2 regions of the Pantoea vagans genome follow, and region 2 is predicted to be linked to the other one. Evidence: predicted binding sites of a transcription regulator. Region 2 holds the regulator's gene; the other holds the start of a gene.
What was found. The regulator CRP, encoded in region 2, controls carbon source genes, mostly activating them, when cyclic AMP is high. The targets are predictions, from matches to a motif close to ATGTGANNNNNNTCACAT.
Positions count from the first base shown of each region.

Region 1: cdd (cytidine deaminase) is a predicted target of CRP. The motif match lies at 8,519-8,536, and genes of this name have one in related genera.

Region 1 is NZ_CP011427.1:1,256,909-1,268,720, reverse strand. Features, by position in the region: gene LK04_RS05915 (hypothetical protein) at 152-355, shown strand; gene ahpF (alkyl hydroperoxide reductase subunit F) at 422-1,990, opposite strand; gene ahpC (alkyl hydroperoxide reductase subunit C) at 2,061-2,624, opposite strand; gene LK04_RS05900 (GNAT family N-acetyltransferase) at 2,967-3,419, shown strand; gene apbC (iron-sulfur cluster carrier protein ApbC) at 3,416-4,528, opposite strand; gene metG (methionine--tRNA ligase) at 4,672-6,705, shown strand; gene LK04_RS05885 (endonuclease domain-containing protein) at 6,897-7,244, opposite strand; gene LK04_RS05880 (CidA/LrgA family protein) at 7,396-7,779, shown strand; gene LK04_RS05875 (CidB/LrgB family autolysis modulator) at 7,772-8,464, shown strand; gene cdd (cytidine deaminase) at 8,590-9,486, shown strand; gene LK04_RS05865 (NAD-dependent malic enzyme) at 9,645-11,342, shown strand; gene sanA (outer membrane permeability protein SanA) at 11,603-11,812, shown strand, end outside.
Region 2 is NZ_CP011427.1:160,705-172,516, reverse strand. Features, by position in the region: gene tauD (taurine dioxygenase) at 23-862, opposite strand; gene tauC (taurine ABC transporter permease TauC) at 859-1,686, opposite strand; gene tauB (taurine ABC transporter ATP-binding subunit) at 1,683-2,450, opposite strand; gene tauA (taurine ABC transporter substrate-binding protein) at 2,461-3,441, opposite strand; gene LK04_RS00755 (LacI family DNA-binding transcriptional regulator) at 3,674-4,654, shown strand; gene LK04_RS00750 (LysE family translocator) at 4,656-5,258, opposite strand; gene LK04_RS00745 (hydrolase) at 5,319-6,335, shown strand; gene LK04_RS00740 (YheU family protein) at 6,338-6,556, shown strand; gene LK04_RS00735 (phosphoribulokinase) at 6,618-7,487, shown strand; gene LK04_RS00730 (OsmC family protein) at 7,561-7,965, opposite strand; gene crp (cAMP-activated global transcriptional regulator CRP) at 8,254-8,886, shown strand; gene LK04_RS00720 (YccS/YhfK family putative transporter) at 8,945-11,020, shown strand; gene argD (bifunctional acetylornithine/succinyldiaminopimelate transaminase) at 11,021-11,812, opposite strand, start outside.

The sequences.
Region 1 (11,812 bases), 1.1 Mb from region 2:
TTCCTTTTTTAATCTACATAGGCAAAAACGCGGAAATTAAGATAATCAATACCACTAATTGATTAGCATCAACGCCTGACATCCCATAAAACGGCCTAATCCCCCTCCGGACTTGAAGACAGACTCTGCCCACCCAATTCCGGGATCGAAAATGAACCTAAAGTTATTCAGCTTTATTCCGCACGCACATCGTTGGCATCAGATTCGTATTTCCCGTAAAGGGGCAATTTCTCCTGGTGGTCGCCACTATTTTTCGACGCACATTGAAGCGCAGTGTAAAGGGTGCGGAGAACAAATACACAAAGTGTATTACCGTGATATTAGCGATGCTGAAGCGCGCCGCTGGCTGGGATAATCATCGGGCAAAAAAAAGCCCCGCAACACAAGGTGCGGGGCTGCTGCGTGGCTATCGCAATAAAACTTATTCAGCCGGTTGGGTGCGGATCAGATAATCAAAGGCGCTGAGTGAGGCTTTAGCGCCTTCACCGCTGGCAATGATGATCTGCTTGTACGGCACCGTGGTGCAGTCACCGGCGGCGAATACGCCTTTCAGGCTGGTTTCGCACTTGGCATCGATGATGATCTCGCCCATTTTGTTACGCTCTACCGCACCTTCAAGGAAAGTAGTGTTCGGCAACAAACCAATCTGCACGAAGATGCCGCTCAGCGCGATCTCGTGGCTGGTCTGGTTGTTACGGTCGATGTAGCTCAGACCGGTCACTTTGCTGCCGTCGCCTTTCACTTCGGTGGTCTGTGCATTCAGAATCACATCGACGTTTTTCAGGCTACGCAGTTTGTCCTGCAGCACTTTATCGGCACGCATTTCGCTGGCAAATTCCAGCAGCGTCACGTGCTCAACCAGACCGGCCAGATCGATAGCCGCTTCCACACCAGAGTTGCCGCCGCCGATTACCGCCGTGCGCTTGCCTTTAAACAGCGGGCCGTCACAGTGTGGGCAATAGGTGACGCCTTTGGTGCGATACTGCTCTTCACCCGGCACACCCATGTTGCGCCAGCGAGCACCGGTAGCAATGATGATGCTGCGTGATTTCAGAACTGCGCCAGATGCGGTTTCAATCGCGTGCAGACCGCCCTCTTTCGCCGCCGGAATCAGTTTGATTGCGCTCTGGGTATCAATCACGTCTACATCGTAGTCATCGACGTGAGCACGCAGTGAACCAGCCAACTTCGCGCCTTCGGTTCTCTGGACGGAGATGTAGTTTTCGATGTCTACCGTGTCGAGCACCTGGCCACCGAAACGCTCGCCCATCAGGCCAGTGCGGATACCTTTACGTGCCGAGTAGATCGCTGCCGCTGCGCCCGCGGGGCCGCTACCGACGATCAGCACTTCATAGGCATCACGCTTGTTCAGCTCTTCGGCTGCACGTTTCTCAGCATTGGTATCCACTTTGCCGACGATTTCCGCCAGGCTTAAACGGCCCTGACCAAACTCGGTGCCGTTAAGGAATACGGCAGGCACACCCATCACGTTACGTTCGGTGATTTCGTTCTGGAACATGCCGCCATCGATGGCGGTGTGGCTGATGCGCGGGTTGAGGATCGCCATCAGATTCAGCGCCTGCACCACGTCAGGACAGTTGTGGCACGACAGTGAGTAATAGGTTTCGAAATGCAGGTCAGTGTCCAGAGCAACCACTTGCTCCAGCAGACTCTGTGACTCTTTCGACGGGTGTCCACCGGTCTGCAGCAGTGCCAGGACCAGTGAAGTAAATTCGTGACCCATTGGCGAACCGGCAAAGCGTGGGCCGCTCTGGCTGCCTGGGTTAGTGATCAGAAAAGAGGGTTTACGAACCGGACGATCATTCTCTTCACGGAAGCTGACTTTTTCTGACAAGCTCGCGATATCGGTCAGCAGAGAACGGATCTCCGCAGATTTAGCGCCATCATCCAGTGTGGCAATCAACTCAACCGGTTTCGTTAATTTCTCAAGGTAAGCCTTGAGCTGTGTTTTTAAATTGGTATCGAGCATAGTGAGTTCCTGTCAAGAAAATCGGGTGCCGTAGCACCCGATTGAGAAAGATCGAATGGCTGGGTGTGGCTTAGATTTTGCCAACCAGGTCCAGAGATGGAGCCAGTGTAGCTTCGCCTTCTTTCCATTTAGCCGGGCACACTTCACCTGGGTGAGAAGCCACGTACTGAGCCGCTTTCAGTTTGCGGATCAGGTCAGATGCGTCACGGCCAATGCCTTCAGCGGTGATTTCGATAGCCTGGATGATGCCCTGTGGGTCAACAATGAAGGTACCACGGTCAGCCAGACCTTCGTCTTCACGCATGATTTCGAAGTTACGGGTCAGTGCGCCAGTTGGGTCACCGATCATCGCGTATTTGATTTTTGCGATGGTTTCGGAAGAACCGTGCCAGGCTTTGTGGGTAAAGTGCGTGTCAGTAGAAACGGAGTAAACGTCTACGCCCATTTTCTGCAGTTCTTCGTGATGGTCTGCCACGTCACCCAGTTCGGTAGGGCATACGAAGGTGAAGTCAGCCGGGTAGAAGAAGAAAACACTCCATTTACCTTCAACGTCTTTCTCGGTTACATCGATGAATTCGCCGTTTTTGAACGCTGCGTTTTTGAATGGTTTGATTTTGGTATTAATGATGGACATGGTGACCTCCGTTAAAAGATGTGATGCAAGTTACAGTTTTTCCGGGCCAACTTCTAATATGCAGTCGTTATCAATTAGATAATCAAAAGCTATCAAAGCGCTGATGCCTGATTCCATGCGGCTTGCCGCGGCATTCTACACAGAAACCCCGCTGATTTGACAGGGTTTATCTTTTTCCGGTGCGACAACTATTTTTAAAGAGCGATTACCATTTGTAGCGGCGGGATTTATCGCGCAGGGGTAAACCACTGTGTTGCTGACCGATGCGCGATGAATCGCGCCGCTACGATTATGTTGGCGATGTGCAGCCTGAAGAGTTGAGAAAGTTTGAGGGAGAGTGACGTGAAGATTCGTTTTTTTGAGGAAGCCGACCGCCCTTTTCTGCGCACGCTCTTTTTGGCGGCGCGCCGTTGCAACTGGACGTGGCTGGCTGGTGATGAGTGGCAGCTTGAGGATTTTGATGCAGTGATCCTCGGCGAAACCGTGCTGGTTGCAGAGATCGATGGCCATCGCGTAGGGTTTGCCGGCGTACTGGACAACGACAACTTCCTGCACAGCCTGTATGTTGACCCGGATTTTCAGAGGCGTGGAGTGGGAAGTGCACTGCTGGAGCACGTACAACATCGCTTCACTTCAACCGGCGCATTGAAATGTCTGATGCAGAATCAAGCCGCCCAGACTTTTTATCTGAAACACGGCTGGCAGCGTGAAGCGGTAGGCGAGAGCGATCAGGGAAAATATGTGCTGATGCATTTTCCGCTGGCGGCACGCGCCAGCAGAAAATCAGCAGGTTAAACCGCGCGGAAAGCGATATCCGCTGGAATGACTTCGCCCTGCCAGTAGAGCTGTGCGGCCACGCGCCCGGCTAACTGGCGATAGAGTGCGGTGAACTCGCTGTCTGGACGGCGGATCACCGTTGGCTCACCATCATCCAGATCCTCACGCAGATTAATATGCAGCGGCAACTGCGCCAGCAGGCGCGTGTGGTAATCCGCTGCCAGTTTCTGTGCGCCGCCGGTGCCGAAAATCGGCTCATGGTGGCCGCATTCGCTGCAGATGTGAATGCTCATGTTCTCCACCACACCCAGCACGGGCACGCTGACTTTTTCAAACATCACAATGCCTTTGCGTGCATCAATCAGCGCGATGTCCTGCGGCGTGGTCACCACCAGCGCACCGGTCACCGGTACGTTTTGCGCCAGGGTTAACTGAATATCACCGGTGCCAGGAGGCATATCTAAGATCAGATAGTCGAGGTCCGGCCACATCGTCTCATTGAGCAGTTGCATCAAGGCTTTGCTGGCCATCGGGCCGCGCCACACCATGGCATTTTCATCAGTAACCAGATAACCAATCGAGTTGGTCGCGAGGCCATGAGCCATGATCGGTGCCATATGCGTGCCATCCGGCGAGGTCGGACGTTGACTCTCGGTGCCGAGCATATTGGGAATGGATGGCCCGTAAATATCCGCATCGAGGATCCCGACGCGTGCGCCTTCCGCCACCAGCGCCAGCGCCATATTCACCGCGGTGCTGGATTTACCCACGCCACCTTTGCCAGAGCTTACCGCGATGATGTTTTTCACCCCGGTGGCGCCAGGGTGATTCTTCACGCGTTTCAGCGTGGCGATGTCATGACGCAGCCGCCAGTCAATGGCGCTGGCATGGGTCAGACGCAGCAATTCAGCGCTGGTTTGCGCCTTCAGTTCTTCAAAGGCACTGGCCCAGGCAAACGGCATCACCAGTTCGATATGCAGTTTGCCATCCAGCAGCGCCACATGACGCAGTGCTTTGAGGGTTGTCAGATTGTGATGCAGTGTCGGATGTTCAAAGTCGCTCAGCACGCCGATAACCACAGCACGCAACGCTTCGGGCGAGTGATGTTCCCGGGATTGTGAAGTCATCCCAACTCCTTGTCTTTTCATAACGCCAAATCACGGCGGTGTGTCTTCAATAATATCAGATGCCGTGCAGTTGTGTTTACGCCAGAGGGTGCTTCGGTTAACATCTAAGCCCGATTTTTTTCTTACGGAACGCTACGCAAACTATGACTCATGTCGCTAAAAAAATTCTGGTAACGTGCGCACTGCCGTACGCCAACGGCTCTATCCATCTCGGTCATATGCTTGAACACATTCAGGCTGACATTTGGGTCCGTTACCAGCGAATGCGTGGCAATCAGGTTTACTTCATCTGTGCCGACGACGCCCACGGCACGCCTATCATGCTGAAAGCTCAGCAACTTGGCGTTGCGCCTGAGCAGATGATCGCAGAGATGAAGCAGGAACATGAAACTGACTTCGCCGGCTTCGACATCAGCTATGACAACTATCATTCGACGCACGGTGACGAAAACCGCCAGCTGTCTGAGCTGATCTACGGCCGCCTGAAAGAAAACGGTTTCATTAAAAACCGCACTATTTCACAGCTGTACGATCCCGAGAAAGGCATGTTCCTGCCCGATCGTTTTGTGAAAGGCACCTGCCCGAAATGTAAGTCACCGGATCAGTATGGCGATAACTGCGAAGTGTGCAGCGCGACCTACAGCCCAACCGAGCTGATCGATCCAAAATCCGTGGTATCTGGTGCGACACCGGTATTGCGTGATTCAGAGCACTTCTTCTTCGACCTGCCGTCATTCAGTGCGATGTTGCAGACCTGGACCCGTTCAGGTGCGTTGCAGGAGCAGGTTGCGAACAAGATGCAGGAGTGGTTCGATTCTGGCTTACAGCAATGGGATATCTCTCGTGATGCCCCTTACTTCGGCTTTGAAATTCCAGGTGCGCCGGGCAAATATTTCTACGTGTGGCTGGATGCGCCAATCGGTTATATGGGTTCCTTTAAGAACCTGTGTGACAAGCGCGGCGATATCAACTTCGACGAGTTCTGGAAGAAAGATTCCTCTACCGAGCTGTATCACTTCATCGGTAAAGACATCGTTTACTTCCACAGCCTGTTCTGGCCTGCGATGCTGGAAGGCAGCAACTTCCGCAAACCGACCAACCTGTTTGTGCACGGTTATGTGACGGTGAACGGCGCGAAGATGTCCAAATCACGCGGCACCTTCATCAAAGCCAGCACCTGGTTGCAACACCTGGATGCTGACAGCCTGCGTTACTACTACGCGGCGAAACTCTCTTCACGTATCGATGATATCGACCTGAATCTGGAAGATTTCGTGCAGCGCGTGAACGCAGATATCGTCAATAAAGTGGTAAACCTGGCGTCACGTAATGCGGGCTTCATCACCAAGCGCTTCGGCGGCAAACTGTCGAGCGAACTGGCCGATCCGGCGCTGTATCAGACCTTCGTTGATGCTTCCGAGAAGATCGGTGAAGCCTGGGCAAGCCGCGAATACAACCGTGCCATCCGCGAAATCATGGCGCTGGCCGACATTGCTAACCGCTATGTTGATGAGCAGGCACCGTGGGTGGTGGCGAAACAGGAAGGCCGCGATGCTGACCTGCAAGCGATCTGCTCCATGGGTATCAACCTGTTCCGCGTGTTGATGACCTGGCTGAAACCGGTGCTGCCATCGCTGAGCGCGCGTGCTGAAGCTTTCCTGCAGAGCGAACTGAGCTGGGATGCGATTGCTCAGCCGCTGCTGAATCATGATGTTGCCCCGTTCAAAGCGCTGTACGGTCGTATCGAAATGGCGAAAGTGGAAGGGTTGATTGAGGCGTCGAAAGAGGACGCGGCAGCAGCAAATAAGCCTGCGGTCACCGGTCCCCTGGCTGATGCGCCAATTGGCGACACCATCACTATCGACGATTTTGCCAAAGTCGATATGCGCGTCGCGCTGATCGAAAAAGCCGAGCTGGTTGAAGGTTCTGACAAGCTGTTGCGCCTGGAGCTGGATCTCGGCGGCGAGAAGCGCCAGATCTTCTCCGGCATTCGTGCGGCTTATCCTGATCCGTCGGTGCTGGTCGGTAAGATGACTATTATCGTCGCTAACCTTGCCCCACGTAAGATGCGTTTCGGCGTGTCGGAAGGCATGGTGCTGTCAGCAGGTTCAGGCGGTTCAGACCTGTTCGTGCTGTCAGTGGATAGCGGTGCGAAGCCGGGTATGCAGGTTAAGTAAGGGGGGCGCCCCTCACCCTAACCCTCTCCCGCAAGCGGGAGAGGGAACCGTTTTCAGCGAGTATTTAAAAAAGTATTCAACCTTATACATCGAGCTAGCTTGAGTCAGGTTAAGCACCCATTTTAACAATTGCTCGGTCGGCCCCCTCGCCCGCTTGCGGGAGAGGGCTGGGGTGAGGGCATCAAGACGCACTATTCCCGCATAACCAAACACCGATAAATCTCCTCGATTACCGCATCAAACTCTCCCATCACTTGATTATTCCAGAACCGAATTACGCGCCAACCGCGCTGCTGCAAATATGCTGTACGCTTCTCATCGTAAATGCGTGCCAGTTCCTCACCATGTTGTCCGCCATCAAACTCAACAATCAGCAACCGTTCAATACAAACAAAATCAACAATATAGATTCCAACTGGATGCTGACGACGAAACTTTGCCCCGCACAAATTACGGTTGCGAAGAAATCGCCACAGACGATATTCCGTTTCTGGCATCATCTGACGCAACGCCCTCTGCCTCTCTGTCTGTCCTTTCATGACGCCCTCCTTGAAGAGGCCGCAGCATTACGCGGGTAAATCCCGTCCACAAGCATTAGCTGCACAAGCAGGAATCTGCATTCCAGTGTGATCGCTAGCACGCTAAACGCTTAATGCGTATGATGAAGCGCGATGAAAACAGGAGCCTGACATGCCCGCCGTGTTAACTGCTTGCTGGCACTATTTGCGTGCCTTTGTGATTATTTATGCCGCGCTGTATGCCGGAAATGGTGTTGCTGCCCTACTCCCGATCACCATTCCGGGGAGCATCATTGGCATGCTCTTGCTGTTCAGCTTGCTGGCGCTGCAAATCCTGCCGGTTGAGTGGGTCAAACCTGGCTGCTATCTGTTGATCCGCTATATGGCGCTGCTGTTCGTCCCCATCAGCGTGGGCGTAATGGGTTACACTGATATTCTCAGTGCCCAATTTGGGCCCATTGTGGTTTCCTGCTTTGTCAGTACGTTTTTGGTGCTGTTGATTGTCGGCATCAGCGCCGAGCGTCTGCAACGTCCGCAGGAGCAGCCGCATGACTGACGCATGGTGGTCGCTACCGCTTACGCTGGTGGCTTATCTGTTAGCGCGCAAGCTGGCAGCGAAAATCAATATTTCCATCATCAACCCGTTGCTGGTGGCGATGGCGATAGTGATTCCCATTCTGCTGCTCACGCATATCCCCTATACGCGCTATTTCGCCGGCAGTGCATTCCTGAATCAGTTACTGCAACCGGCGGTGGTGGCGCTGGCCTTGCCGCTGTATGAGCAGATGCATCAAATCCGCGCGCGCTGGAAAACCATCATCAGCGTGTGTTTTATCGGTAGCATCACTGCGATGGTATCAGGCACCGCTATCGCGTTGTGGATGGGGGCTACGCCAGAAATTGCCGCCACCATCATGCCGAAATCGGTCACCACGCCAATTGCCATGGCGGTGTCTGGCTCGCTGCACGGCATCCCGGCCATCAGTGCTATCTGCGTGCTGATTGCCGGGGTACTGGGTGCGGTGTTCGGCCATATGTTGCTTAATCTGTTTAACGTGCGCAGCAAATCTTCACGCGGATTGGCGATTGGCAATGCATCCCACGCGTTAGGCACCGCACGTGCAGCGGAGATCGATTATCAGGAAGGGGCGTTTAGTTCTCTGGCGTTAGTGATTTGCGGCATCATTACTTCGCTACTGGCACCATTTCTTTTTCCGTTGCTGATACACTGGTTTGGCTAAAACTTTGCGAGAGATCTCGCAAAGTTGAAACAACTGAATCAGCTTACATTGTCATAGCGACATAGATCACATATAACCCCTCAGACGGCGCATCGCCGTTAACGCGTTTATGAGGTCATCACATCATGCATCCACGATTTACTGCTGCTTTTACTGCCCTGCCCGCTTCGTTACAAGCGGCGATCCAACCGCTGCTGGATTCGGTTGATTTTCAGGGCGTACTCCGCCCGCAAGATGTGGCGCACCTGAAGCAGGAAACCGGTCTGGATGAGGATGCGCTGGCGTTGGCGCTGCTGCCGATTGCTGCATGCTGTGCAGTCGCCACCGTGTCTAACTTTAACGTGGGGGCGATTTCGCGCGGTGTCAGCGGTCACTGGTACTTTGGTGCCAATATGGAGTTTGAGCACGCTCCACTGCAACAAACCGTTCATGCGGAACAAAGCGCCATCACCCACGCCTGGCTGCGCGGTGAAGAAAAGCTGGATGCCATCACCGTTAACTACACGCCTTGCGGCCACTGCCGTCAGTTTATGAATGAACTGAATAGCGGTACGGCTATCCGCATTAGTTTACCCGGTCGCGCTATCAGCACGCTGGGTGATTATCTGCCTGATGCCTTTGGCCCGGCAGATTTAAACATTACCGAGCGCCTGCTGACGCCAATCGATCACGGCTTTAAAGTCGAGGGAGATGCGCTGCAGCAAGCCGCGATTGAGGCGGCCAATCACAGCCACGCCCCCTACAGCCAGAGTTTTAGCGGTGTTGCACTGCGCAGCCAAAGCGGCAAGATTTATCGTGGCCAATATGCCGAGAATGCGGCTTTTAACCCGAGTTTGCCGCCATTGCAGGCCGCGCTGATTATGATGAACATGAGCAATGAGGCACTTGATAGCGTGCAACAGGCGGTACTGGCCGAATGTCAGGGTAGTACATTGAGCCAACTTGATGCCACGCGATCGACGCTTGCGGCCTTGGGCTGTGAAGATTTCTCACTTACTTTAGTTTCGAAAACATCAGTTTAGTGATCCTTTTACCGCTTTTGTGACCTGCTGTTAACAAAAGCTGTACATCTGCAGGAAAACTCATAGGATCGGGCGCCAGATCCACTTCACATTGAACAGGACTGGCGTTACCTTTTCCCGTGAGCGTCAGAAAACACTGCAACCGGAGCAAACACTGCATGGAACTCGACTACGAAAGTAAACGCCCGCTGTATATTCCTTATGCGGGTCCGATCCTGCTGGAATTTCCGCTGCTGAATAAAGGCAGCGCATTCACCCTGGAAGAACGTAACGAATTCAACCTCAACGGCCTACTCCCTGAAGCCGTTGAAACCATCGAAGAGCAGGCCGAACGCGCCTGGCGTCAGTTCCTGGATTTCAAAAACAATAACGACAAGCACGTCTATCTGCGTAACATCCAGGACACCAACGAAACCCTGTTCTACCGTCTGCTCGACAATCATCTGGAAGAGATGATGCCGATTATCTACACCCCAACAGTCGGCGCGGCCTGTGAACACTTCTCAGAAATCTATCGTCGCGCACGCGGTGTTTTCATCTCGTATAACAACCGCGACCGGATTGAAGACATGCTGCAGAACGCCACCAAGCAGAACGTAAAAGTGATTGTGGTCACCGATGGCGAACGTATTCTGGGTCTGGGTGACCTGGGTATCGGCGGCATGGGCATTCCCATCGGTAAGCTGTCACTGTATACCGCCTGTGGTGGGATCAGCCCGGCCTACACCCTGCCTGTGGTGCTGGATGTCGGTACCAATAACCAGCAGTTGCTGAACGACCCGTTGTATATGGGCTGGCGTCATCCGCGCATCACCGGCGAAGAGTACGAAGCCTTTGTTGATGAGTTCATCCAGGCGGTAAAACGCCGCTGGCCGAACGTGCTGTTGCAGTTTGAAGACTTCGCGCAGAAAAATGCCATGCCGCTGCTGGAACGCTATCGCGATGAAGTTTGCTGCTTTAATGATGACATTCAAGGCACCGCTGCCGTTACCGTGGGCACCTTGATCGCCGCCAGCCGTGCAGCCGGTAGCCGCCTGTGTGAGCAGAAAGTGGTGTTCCTCGGTGCAGGTTCCGCCGGCTGTGGTATCGCCGAGCAGATCATTGCGCAGATGAAGTCTGAAGGACTCAGCGACGACGAAGCCCGTTCACGCGTGATGATGGTGGATCGCTTTGGCCTGCTGACCGACAAACTACCAAACCTGCTCGATTTCCAGAGCAAACTGGTGCAGAAGAGCGACAATCTGCAGGATTGGGATGTGACCAGCGATTCGATTTCGCTGCTGGATGTGGTGCGCAACGCCAAGCCGGATATCTTAATCGGCGTATCTGGCCAGCCGGGGCTGTTCACGGAGGAGATCATCCGTGAGATGCACAAGCACACCAAGCGTCCAATTGTGATGCCGTTGTCTAACCCGACCTCTCGTGTCGAAGCCACCCCGGCAGATATCATCGCCTGGACCGATGGCGAAGCGCTGGTCGCCACGGGCAGCCCCTTTGCGCCGGTGACCTGGAAAGGCAAAACCTATCCGATTGCCCAGTGTAACAACTCCTATATTTTCCCTGGCATTGGTTTGGGCGTGATTGCGGCGGGTGCAACACGCATCACCGACTCCATGCTGATGACCGCCAGTCGTGCACTGGCTGACTGCTCACCGCTGGTGAATGACGGTGAAGGTCCAGTACTGCCAGAGCTTAAACACATTCAGGGCGTGTCAAAACTGATCGCCATGGAAGTGGGCAAAGCGGCGCAACTGGCCGGTGTGGCTGTGGTGACGTCAGAAGATGTGCTGTCAAAAGCCGTGAATAACAACTTCTGGCTGCCGCAGTATCGTCACTATCGCCGTACCTCGATCTGATAAGGCAGCGCAGCCGGGAAATCAGTACCGGCTGCGCTTAAAAAAACACCAGCCAATCGGCGTTAACTTGCTTACTGTCCCCGCCTCAAGTAGCCTTTATACCCTTCATACTTCGAGTTGCAGGCGCGTTGGCTACATGCATTCACCTCAGTCACTTACTTCAGTAAGCTCCTGAGGATTCATGCACTTGCCGCCTTCCTGCAACTCGAATTATTTTGGGTATAGCCATCCGATTTTTCACCAACCGAGTGCTTACGCGCATGATTAAACGCGTTTTCTTTGGTCTGTTTTTCATCATCTTATTGATGGTGGCGACCGCGCTCGGCCTGGATCGCTGGATCAGCTGGAAAACCGCTCCCTTTATTTACGAAGATGTCACCTCTTTGCCGCATCGTCAGGTCGGTGTGGTCTTAGGTACCGCCAAGTATTACCGCACCGGTGTGATTAATCAGTATTATCTCTATCGCATT
Region 2 (11,812 bases):
ATCGCAACACGCTACGGACGTTTTAAAACGGTTTGTCCCCCAACACCGTTGCCCGATGCATCACCCTTCGTGCCGGATAATAATCCGCATTCGCGTAATGCTGCGTCACGCGGTTATCCCAGATTGCCACATCATTCTCCTGCCAGCGCCAGCGCACCTGGAACTCGGGTTTGGCGGTATGCGCGAACAGGAAACCCAACAGTGCATCACTCTCTTTCTCGCTCAATCCCAGCAAGCGCGTGGTAAAACCTTCATTCACAAACAGCGCTTTGCGCCCGCTCACCGGATGGGTTCGGATTACCGGATGTTGCACCGGTGGATTTTTCGCGACGGCTTGCTGCCAGCGCTGATGCTCTTCTTCGGTTTTACGGTACTTATACTCCTGAAACGATTTTTTAAAATCGTGCTCGGCCTGCAAACCACTCAGCAGCTGCTTAAAGGGTTCAGACAGCGCTTCATAGGCTGCTATCCCGGTGGACCACAAGGTATCGCCGCCACTCTCCGGCAACAGCTTCGAGGCGAGAATCGCAATCGCTGGAGGCGTGTCGATAAAGGTCACATCGGTGTGCCAGTTATCATTATCCGGCGGATTGTCCTGATGGGTGTCCAGCACGATAATCTCTTCCACCCCTTCCGCATGCGGATAAACCGGGTGGATATGCAGATCGCCGAAGCGCACCGCCAGCGCACGCTGCTGTGCGGGTGTGATCACCTGATTACGCAGAAACAACACTTGATGGCGTAACAGGCCGTGATAAAGCTGTTCAAACTGCGCGTCGCTTAACGGGCGGCTGAGATCGAGATCGCCGACCTGTGCGCCGATATGCGGGCCTAGCGTGGTAAAAGTCACACGTTCATTCATTGTTGTTCTCCATTCCAGGGTGTCAGACGGCGCTGCAGAGCGCGCAGTCCCAGCTCTAAACTAAAGGCAATTAACGCAATCACCGCGATACCCGCCAGCACCACATCGGTGGCGAGAAACTCGCCCGCCGACTGCACCATAAATCCGAGCCCGCGCGTGGCAGCAATCAGTTCGGCGGCCACCAGCGTTGACCATCCCACGCCCAGGCCAATCCGCAAACCGGTCAGAATTTCCGGCAGCGCCCCCGGCAGAATCACGTAACGCAACAGCTGCCAGCGCGACGCGCCTAATGCCCGAGCCGCACGAATCCGCACCTGCTGCGCATTTTTCACGCCTGCCAGCGTCGAGAGCGTCACCGGTGCGAAGATTGCCAGATAGATCAGTAAAATTTTCGAGGTTTCACCGATGCCGAACCAAATCACCATCAGCGGCAAATAAGCCAGTGGCGGCACCGGGCGATAGAGTTCAATCAGCGGGTCCAGCAGCCCACGAATCGCGGGGCTCAATCCCATCGCAATGCCCACCGGAATACCGATCAGTGCGGCAAAGAACAACGCCACCAGCATGCGCGTGAGGCTGGCACCCAAGTGCTGCCACAGCGTCGCATCCATAAAGCCTTGCGGGCTGGCGATCAGCAGTAACTTTTGCAACACCTGCTGGGGCGGCGGCAGGAATAAAGGCGCGACTAAACCGAGGGCGGTAACCGCCCACCACACCAGCAGCATTAAAGCTACGCTCAGCAAGCTGAGAGAAAACTGGGGTGAAAACGGCCAGCGCAGCGAGCGGCGCCGCGTCTGGGTTTTCTCATCAATCACCGCACTCATACAAACGCCTCCCGCTGGGAAAAGACCTGATTCAATACATACTCACGACGTTCGATGAAGGCCGGATCGGATTTAATGCTGCGACACGGCTCACCCGCGGCAAACCGTTGGCCAAAGTCGAGTTTGATACGCTCAACCACGCGCCCCGGCCCCGGCGACAGCAGCACCAGTTCGCTGGCGAGAAACACCGCTTCCTCTATATCGTGGGTTATCAGCAAAATCTGTTTACCGGTATCCCGCCACAGCGTCAGAAGCAGCGTTTGCATCTGTTCGCGAGTAAAAGCATCCAGCGCACCAAACGGCTCATCTAACAGCAGCAGCTGAGGGTCAGCCGCCAGCGCACGGGCAATACCCACGCGCTGACGTTGACCCCCAGAGAGCTGCCAGATAAAACGCTTTTCTGCCCCTTCCAGTCCCACTTTGCGGATCAAACGTCGGGCGATAGCGCGGCGCTCGGCTTTCGCCATTCCCGCCAGTTGTAAACCAAAGGCCACGTTATCGATGACGTTACGCCACGGCAGCAATCCCTCGTTCTGGAATACCACGCCGCGCTCGGCACCAGGCCCGTTCACCGCTTTGCCATCCAGCGTAATGCTGCCCGACTCCAGCGGCAGAAAACCGGCAATCAGATTGAGCAGTGTGGTTTTTCCGCAACCAGAAGGCCCCAGCACCACCAGCAGGTCGCGTTGGTCGAGCTGCAAATTGATATCTTGCAGCGCGGGTTGTCCGGCGTAACGCGCATTCAGGTTGGTGATGCTGAGCATAAAACCTCCGTTACTTCGCTAAGGGTGCAACAAAGCGAGTGGTGACGTAGCTGCTGTAGTCGCTGGCGGCATCCGGCACTTTGCCCTGCTCTTTCAGGAAGTGCGCGGTGTCGACAATTGCCTTGTTCACGGGTTTACCCAACTGTTCGAGCTGTTGTTGCGCGGTCAGGTAGGTATTGCCTTTCACCAGCACCGGCACATCGCTCTCCGGCACGCCGCTTAAGCGTGACAGCTTGCTCAGGTTGTCTGGCTGCTTGAGCCACTGATCGGGATTGGCGATATACGCCTGTTGTGCGTCAATCGCGCTGCGGGCGAAGGCGGTGACGATCTCAGGATGCTGTTGCGCGAAGTCTTTGCGCACCACCCAGACATCCAGCGTCGGTGAGCCCCATTTGCCCACCTGAGAAGAGTCGGTCAACACCGTGCCGTCTTTTTCCAGCTCATTCACCGCAGGAGACCAGACATAGGCACCATCGATGTCACCGCGTTTCCACGCGGCAATAATGGCGGGCGGTTGCAGGTTCACTAACTGCACCTGTGATGGCTTGATGCCCCAATGTTTGAGCGCAGACAGCAGGCTGTAATGCGTTGTGGAGATGAAAGGCACCGCAATGCGTTTGCCAATCAGATCTTTAGGTTGGGTGATGGATTTCTTGACCACCAGCGCTTCGGAATTGCCGAGCTGAGAGGCCAACAAAAAGGCTTCAATCGGCAGCTGTTGCGTGGCTGCCACGGCCAGCGGACTCGAACCGATATTGCCAATCTGCACATCGCCCGAGGCCAATGCGCGCAGCACGCTGGCACCGCTATCAAATTTACGCCAGTCAACGGTTGCGCCACTCTCTTTGGCAAAGGTGTTATCGGCTTGCGCCACTTTGGCCGGCTCTGCCGAAGTTTGATACGCCACCGTCACGTTAACCGCTTGCGCCTGAAAAGCCATCAGGGCGAATGCTGCTGCCACTGCTGTTATTGTTTTTTTCACTGCCATCATCGTTCACCCCAATGTTATGTCGTGACGGCAGTTTCTCCAGTGCGGGTAATTTCATAAAGGAATTAAAAATTATCCCTAATGAAAATCTGTTCTTAGATCAACATCGGGCAAAGCTATGCGGAATACGCAATTGCAAAGAAGGCGTAAAGACAGAAATATGTCACGCGCTCACATCCTGACTGTGTTATTGATAGGCTCCTGATTTTACAACCCTGTTGCCGGTACTGAATCCATGTCGATTGAGAAAGTTGCGCATCTCGCTGGCGTATCAAAAGCCACGGTATCACGGGTGTTAAATCATCATCCCGGTGTGCGACCGGACACGCGTGAGAAGGTGCTGGCGGCCATTGAGCATTGCGACTACCAACCCAATCTGCTGGCGCGTCAGCTGCGTACCGCGCAAAGCCATATGTTACTGGTGTTAATTTCAGACATCACTAATCCCTTCTGTTCGCGCGTGGTGCAAGGCATTGAAGCTGAAGCCGAGGCACAGGGTTATCACATCCTGTTGTGCAATTCGGCCTCGCAGTTACCCCGGGAAGCCGCTTACCTGGCGTTGCTGAGTGGTAAAGTGGTGGATGGCGTGATCACCATGGACGCTGCCGCCTGCCTACAGGAGCTGAAAGGTATGATTGGTGATGCGCCCTGGGTGCAGTGCGCGGAATACGATCCGTCGATCCCGGCCTCCAGCGTCACCATCGATAATAAAGAAGCCGCCTTTGAAACTGTGCGTTACCTGGCCAGTAAAGGCCGTCGCCGCATTGCGTTGGTGAATTGCGATATGCGCTACCTCTATTCCCATCAGCGAGAGAGTGGCTACCGTGAGGCGCTGGAGCAGTTAGAACTGAGCTGGGGCGCCGTGGCCTATGCTGAAAACATTTCGTGCGAGTCGGGAAGCGCTGCGCTGCGGGAGTTGTTGTTGCACCCGGAACGGCCAGACGCGGTGTTTGCGGTGTCGGATGTGCTGGCCGTCGGTGTGATCCATGCCGCGCTGGAGGCCGGATTGCGCGTGCCGGAAGATCTGGCTGTGGTGGGATTTGATGGTATTCCGTTTACCAGCAGCCTCAACCCGCCGCTGACGACCATTGAACAACCGATGAACCGGCTGGGGGCGCGCAGTGTTCAGCTGTTACTGAATCGCATCCGCCAGCCGCAAAGTGAGGTGGTGCGCGAGGTGTTACCCTGGAAGCGCGTTGAACGCGCCTCCAGCTGACTTAACGCCAAATCAACAGCACGCAGGCGGCCGTCAATACTCCCATGGCGAGGTTGAAGATTTTCCACGCGCGCGGGCTGCGCAGCAGGCGGCCAATCATCGAACCAAACCCCATCCAGATTACGCCGGATACCACGTTGACCAGTGCCATGCCGATGCTGATGGCTATCACCGAATGCAGGTAAGCATCGCCTGCGAGGCTGAAGCTGGCGACCGCACCCAATGCCATCAACCAGGCTTTAGGGTTGATCAGTTGCAGCAATCCGCCCTGCCAGAATGGCATCTGCTTCACGCTGGCGTCTTCCGTTTCCAGCTTCTCGTACTCCGCAGTCGCGATTTTCCACGCCAGCCACAGTAAATAGAGACTACCAGCAATCTTCAGCACCAGATGCAGAGAAGGATAAAGCAGGATGAGACCGCCGATGCCAAATGCCACCATCAGCAACATGACTTGCATGCCAATCATGATACCAATGAGCAACGGAATGGTGCGCAGGAAGCCAAAATTAGCACCTGAGGCAGTAAGTAACATATTATTGGGGCCTGGCGTGATGGCAGCGACCCAAAGAAAGCCCAACATTGATAAAAAAAGACTCAGTTCCATGTATATTCGGGTGCTCCTCACCCAGTAAAGCGGACAACCCATCGAAGCTATCAGCGACTTATGCATCAGACAAGCCTTTACCCAAGCTATTTTGATCGCCCCGACGGCGAGCGCTTTACACCGCTGCGCGGATTCAGTAACGCGCATCTACAAACACTGCTGCCGCGCATTCTGCGTCGGCGCGTAACCTTACGCCCGCACTGGCAGCGCCTTGACCTGCCGGACGGCGATTTTGTTGATCTCGCGTGGAGCGAAGATCCCGCGCAGGCGCGCCATAAACCCCGCATGGTGATGTTCCACGGCCTGGAAGGCAGCTTCCGCAGCCCCTACGCTCACGGCCTGATGCAGGCCTGCCAGGCACGCGGATGGCTGGCAGTGGTGATGCACTTCCGGGGTTGCAGTGGCGAGCCCAATCGCCTGCAGCGCATTTATCATTCCGGTGAAACCGAAGACGCCACCTTTTTCCTGCACTGGCTCCAGCGCGAATGGGGTACGGTTCCGACGGCAGCGGTGGGCGTTTCACTCGGGGGGAATATGCTGGCCTATTTGCTGGGCATGCAGGGCAACAATGCTCTGGTTGATGCCGCCGTTGCGATTTCAGCTCCCTTTGCCCTTGAACCCTGTAGCGAAAAGCTGGATGCCGGCTTCTCGCGCTTCTATCAGCACTATTTGCTCACTAAGCTGAAACAGAACGCCACGCGTAAACTGCTGGCCTGGCCCGGCACGCTGCCGGTGGAACTGAGCCAGCTGCGCGCCTTTCGCCGCATTCGTGAGTTCGATGATGCGATTACCGCACGCGCGCACGGTTTTCTGGATGCCAATGACTATTATCGACGTGCCAGCGCCATGCCGCTGCTCAGCGGCGTACGCAAGCCGTTGCTGGTCATTCACGCCAAAGACGACCCATTTATGACCGATGCAGTGATACCGCAACCAGAACAGCTGTCACCCTCCATTGAATATCAGCTGACGCAACAAGGCGGTCATGTTGGTTTTGTTGGCGGCACCTTGCTGAAGCCGAAAATGTGGCTGGAACAGCGTGTACCTGACTGGCTTTCAACCTATCTGGATGTGTGATCGTGATTATTCCCTGGCAAGAACTTGAAGTGACAACGCTGGAAAACCTGATTGAAACTTTCGTGTTACGTGAAGGTACCGATTACGGCGAGCAGGAGCGCAGCCTGGCGCAGAAGGTGGCCGATGTGCGCCGCCAACTGGAACGCGGCGAAGTCGTGCTGGTGTGGTCTGAACTGCATGAATCAGTGAATATCATGCCTGCGCGAGATTTTCGCGGTTAATGCACCGCGCGGCAATTCGTGGTAACAATGCTCATCGCCGGACCTCACAGGGAGTTCTGTTATGTCAGCCAGGCATCCAATCATTGCCGTTACCGGTTCCAGCGGAGCCGGTACCACCACCACCAGCCTCGCCTTCCGTAAAATATTCCAGCAGTTGGATCTGCACGCTGCGGAAGTGGAAGGTGACAGCTTCCATCGCTACACCCGTCCAGAGATGGACATGGCGATCCGTAAAGCGCGCGATCTGGGTCGTCACATTAGCTACTTTGGCCCCGAAGCCAATGACTTTGGTTTATTAGAGCAGACGTTCAAGCACTACGGAAAAACCGGTCAGGGCGAATCGCGCAAGTATTTGCACACCTATGATGAAGCGGTGCCGTGGAATCAGGTGCCGGGCACCTTTACGCCGTGGCAGCCGCTGCCGGACAACACCGATGTGCTGTTCTATGAAGGGTTACACGGCGGTGTGGTGACCCAACCGCACAACGTGGCAGAGCATGTGGATCTGCTGGTGGGTGTGGTGCCGATTGTGAACCTGGAGTGGATTCAAAAGCTGGTGCGCGACACCAGCGAACGTGGGCATTCTCGTGAAGCGGTGATGGATTCCGTGGTGCGTTCGATGGAGGACTATATCAACTACATCACGCCGCAGTTCTCTCGCACCCACATCAACTTCCAGCGCGTGCCGACCGTGGATACCTCCAACCCGTTTGCCGCACGTGAGATCCCTTCGCTCGACGAAAGTTTTGTGGTGATCCATTTCCGTGGTCTGGAGGGGATTGCCTACCCTTACCTGCTGGCAATGATTCAGGGCTCGTTCATTTCACACATGAATACGCTGGTGGTGCCGGGGGGCAAAATGGGGCTGGCGATGGAATTGATCATGACACCGCTGGTGCAACGGCTGATAGAAGGTAAACGGATTGAATAATCCAGAATTTCTGTAGCGGCACGATGTATGGCGTGCATCACACCGCGCGATAAATCGCGCCGCTACAGTAGAATTACAGCTCTACCACTTCATAGCTGTGGGTGATTTCCACGCCTTTGCCCAGCATGATCGCTACTGAACAGTACTTCTCAGCGGAGAGATCAACCGCGCGGGCCACGGCTTTATCACTCAACGCTTTGCCGCTGACAATAAAATGCAGGTTGATGTGGGTAAAAATACGTGGCGCTTCTTCACGGCGTTCAGAGGTGAGCTTCACCTCGCAATCGGCCACATCATTACGGCCCTTTTGCAGGATAGACACCACGTCAATCGCGCTACAGCCGCCCGCCGCCATCAGAACCATCTCCATTGGACTCGGCGCTTTATCCCCTGAATTACCGTCCATTAATACCTGATGGCCAGATGAGGATTCTCCGAGAAAGGTTAACCCCTCCACCCATTTCACTCGTGCCTGCATTATTCTTTCTCCTGAAGTGGCTATTTTGCCGCCAGAGTACGCTTTCAGTTGATAAACAGCAATCCAGACTCTTCCGCCTGTTGCTGAAGCGAGACAACAGAAGACAGCTTGCAAAAGCTGTGCTACAAACAGTGCTGAAAATATTTTCGTCGTAACAGACGAAGGCGGGAAGAATCAAAAGCGTAGCTTAAGAATCACCCGGAAATAAAACGCTCGACGATTACACCGCCTGACAGGGAAAACTGCCCCCTGTGCTTTGGGCACGATTACAATAGAGGATAATAGCGAATGGTTCTCGGCAAACCGCAAACAGACCCTACACTCGAATGGTTCCTGTCCCATTGCCATATTCACAAATATCCGTCAAAGAGCACGCTCATCCATCAGGGTGAGAAAGCGGAAACGCTGTACTACATCGTGAAAGGTTCCGTTGCGGTTCTGATCAAAGATGAAGAAGGCAAAGAGATGATCCTCTCCTACCTCAATCAGGGAGATTTCATCGGCGAACTCGGCCTGTTTGAAGAAGGTCAGGAACGTAGTGCCTGGGTACGTGCCAAAACTGCCTGCGAAGTGGCTGAAATTTCCTACAAAAAATTCCGTCAGCTGATTCAGGTAAACCCGGATATTTTGATGCGACTCTCGTCGCAAATGGCGCGTCGTCTGCAAATCACCTCCGAGAAAGTGGGCAACCTTGCCTTCCTCGATGTGACGGGCCGTATCGCGCAAACACTGCTTAATCTGGCCAAACAGCCAGATGCGATGACTCACCCAGACGGGATGCAGATTAAAATCACCCGTCAGGAGATTGGTCAGATCGTGGGTTGCTCACGCGAAACCGTGGGGCGCATCCTGAAAATGCTGGAAGATCAGAACCTGATCTCCGCACACGGTAAAACCATCGTCGTTTACGGCACCCGCTAATTTCTTATCACCCACGGCGTGATGGCAACATCGCGCCGTTTTTGTTTGCGATGAGCTGATGTGGCGCCGAATCATCTATCATCCTGAGGTCAACTACGCCCTGCGGCAAACGCTGGTGCTGTGCCTGCCTGTGGCACTTGGCTGGCTGTTTGGCGATCTGCAAAAAGGCCTGTTGTTCTCATTAGTGCCTGCCTGCTGCAACATGGCCGGTCTGGATACCCCGCATAAACGCTTCTTCAAACGTCTGATTGTCGGCGGTTCGCTGTTTGCCATCGGCAGTTTTTCGATCCAGTTGCTCACGGATTATCAGATTCCGCTGCCGCTCATTCTGTTTGTGCTGCCGCTGCTGATTGGTGTCACCGGCGAAATCAGCCCGTTGCATGGCCGCTTGCTGCCAGCCACCCTGATCGCCGCCATCTTTAGCCTCAGCCTGGTTGGAAGGATGCCGGTCTGGGTGCCGCCGCTGCTGTATATCGGCGGTACGTTCTGGTACGGCCTGTTTAACTGGTTTTGGTTCTGGCTGTGGAAAGAGCAGCCGATGCGTGAAACCCTGAGCCTGCTGTATCGCGAACTGGCAGATTACTGTGATGCGAAATACACGCTGCTGACGCAACTCACCGATCCTGAAAAAGCGTTACCGCCGCTACTGGCACGCCAGCAAAAAGCCGTCGATCTGATCACCACCTGTTATCAGCAGATGCATATGCTCTCGGCCAGCCGCGATAACAGCCATAAGCGTCTGACGCGAGCGTTTCAGGTGGCGTTGGATTTACAGGAACACATTTCGGTGAGCCTGCATCAGCCGGAAGAGGTGCAAAAGCTGGTCGAGCAGAGCCACGCTGAGGCGGTGATCCGTTGGAATGCGAAAACCATCTCCGCGCGCCTGCGCATCCTCGCCGATGCGATTCTCTATCATCAGTTGCCGGAGCGCTTCCATATGGAGAAGCCACTCGGGGCGCTGGAAAAAATCGCGCGCCAGCACCCAGATAATCCGGTCGGCAACTTCTGTTACTACCACTTCAGCCGTATCGCACGCGTCTTACGCACGCAGAAGCCGTTGTACACGCGTGACCTGATGGCGGATCGTCAGCGCCGTCTGCCGTTCTTCCCCGCGTTGCGCAGCTATCTGTCATTGAAATCTGCCGCTTTACGCACCGCCGCACGCATCTCGGTGATGCTAATGTTCGGCAGCGCAGTCGCGCTGTTCTTCAACATTCCTAAGCCCTACTGGATTCTGATGACCATCATGTTTGTCAGTCAGAATGGCTACAGCGCCACGCGGGTGCGCATTCAGCACCGTGCGCTCGGCACCTTTGCCGGCTTGCTGATTGCGGCAGCCTCACTGCGACTGGCCGTACCCGAATCGGTCACCTTACTGTTTATGCTGGCCATCACCCTCGCCAGCTATCTGGTGACGCGCAAATATTATGGCTGGTCGATGATTGGCTTCACCGTTACCGCCGTGTATTCGTTACAGCTGCTGTCGCTCAATGGCGCACAGTTCTTATTGCCGCGCATGATGGATACGCTGATGGGCTGTCTGATTGCGTTTGCAGGCATGATCTGGCTGTGGCCGCAGTGGCAGAGCGGATTGCTGCGCAGCAACGCCCATGATGCGCTGGAAGCCTATCAGGAAGCGTTACGAATGCTGTTGGGGCCTGAACAATCGCCGGAAAAGCTGGCGTACCAGCGCATGAAGGTCAATCAGGCGCACAATGCGCTGTTCAACTCGCTTAACCAGGCATCAAGCGAACCGGGCTTCAACGCGCAGTACCTGAAAGATATGCGCATGTGGGTAACACACAGTCAGTTTATCGTCGAGCATCTCAACGCCATGACGATTCTGGCGCGTGAGCACACCATGCTGACGCCGAAACTGGCGGAGCGTTATCTGCAATCCTGTGAAATTGCGTTGCAACGCTGTCAGCAGCGGCTGGCATACGATGGACCAGGCAATGACAGCAACATTCTGGAAGCGCCGGAGAATCTGAATGAGGGGCCGGTGACGATTGTGGAACAGCATGTGAAGCGCATCTTGCAACACCTGAACGTGATGCACACTATCTCTTCACTGGCATGGAGCCAGCGACCGCATCATGGTCGCTGGCTCAAAGTATTACGGCCAAAAAGTTAATTACGCCACCAGCACCTTCTCAATGGCTTTGGCGAAACGCGCCATGCCTTCTGCGATATCGGTTGGCTCGATCACCAGCGAAGGCACAAAACGAATCACGTCGGTGCCCGCCGTCAGCACCATCAATCCTTCTGCGGCTGATGCATTGAGGATGTCGCGTGCTTTGCTGGCGTACTGCGGTTTCAACGCCGCACCAATCAGTAAACCTTTGCCGCGAATCTCACTGAACAGTTCAAATTGACTGTTGATGGCCTGCAGACCTTCCACGAACTGCTGGCGACGCGCTTCCACGCCATTCAGCACTTCTGGTGTATTGATAATATCTAGCGCGGTTTCGGCAATCGCACAGGCCAGCGGGTTACCGCCGTAAGTGGTGCCGTGCACGCCTGGTGCCATCACGGAGGCAATTTCGTTGGTGGTCAACATCGCACTCACCGGGAAACCGCCGCCCAGCGCTTTTGCACTGGTGATGATGTCGGGTTTGATGCCGTAATGCTCGTAAGCAAACAGCTTGCCGCTACGCCCCATGCCGCTTTGCACTTCATCCAACACCAACAGCGCTTTATGCTCATCACACAGCGCGCGCAGGCCCTGCATGAATTCTGCGGTCGCCGCCACCACACCGCCCTCGCCCTGAATCGGCTCGACGACAATGGCGCAGGTGTGGTCATCAATCACTGCTTTGACGGCATCCAGATCGTTAAACGGCACATGCACGATATCGGCAGGCTTCGGACCAAAACCGTCAGAGTATTTCGGCTGACCGCCTACAGTGACGGTAAACAGGGTACG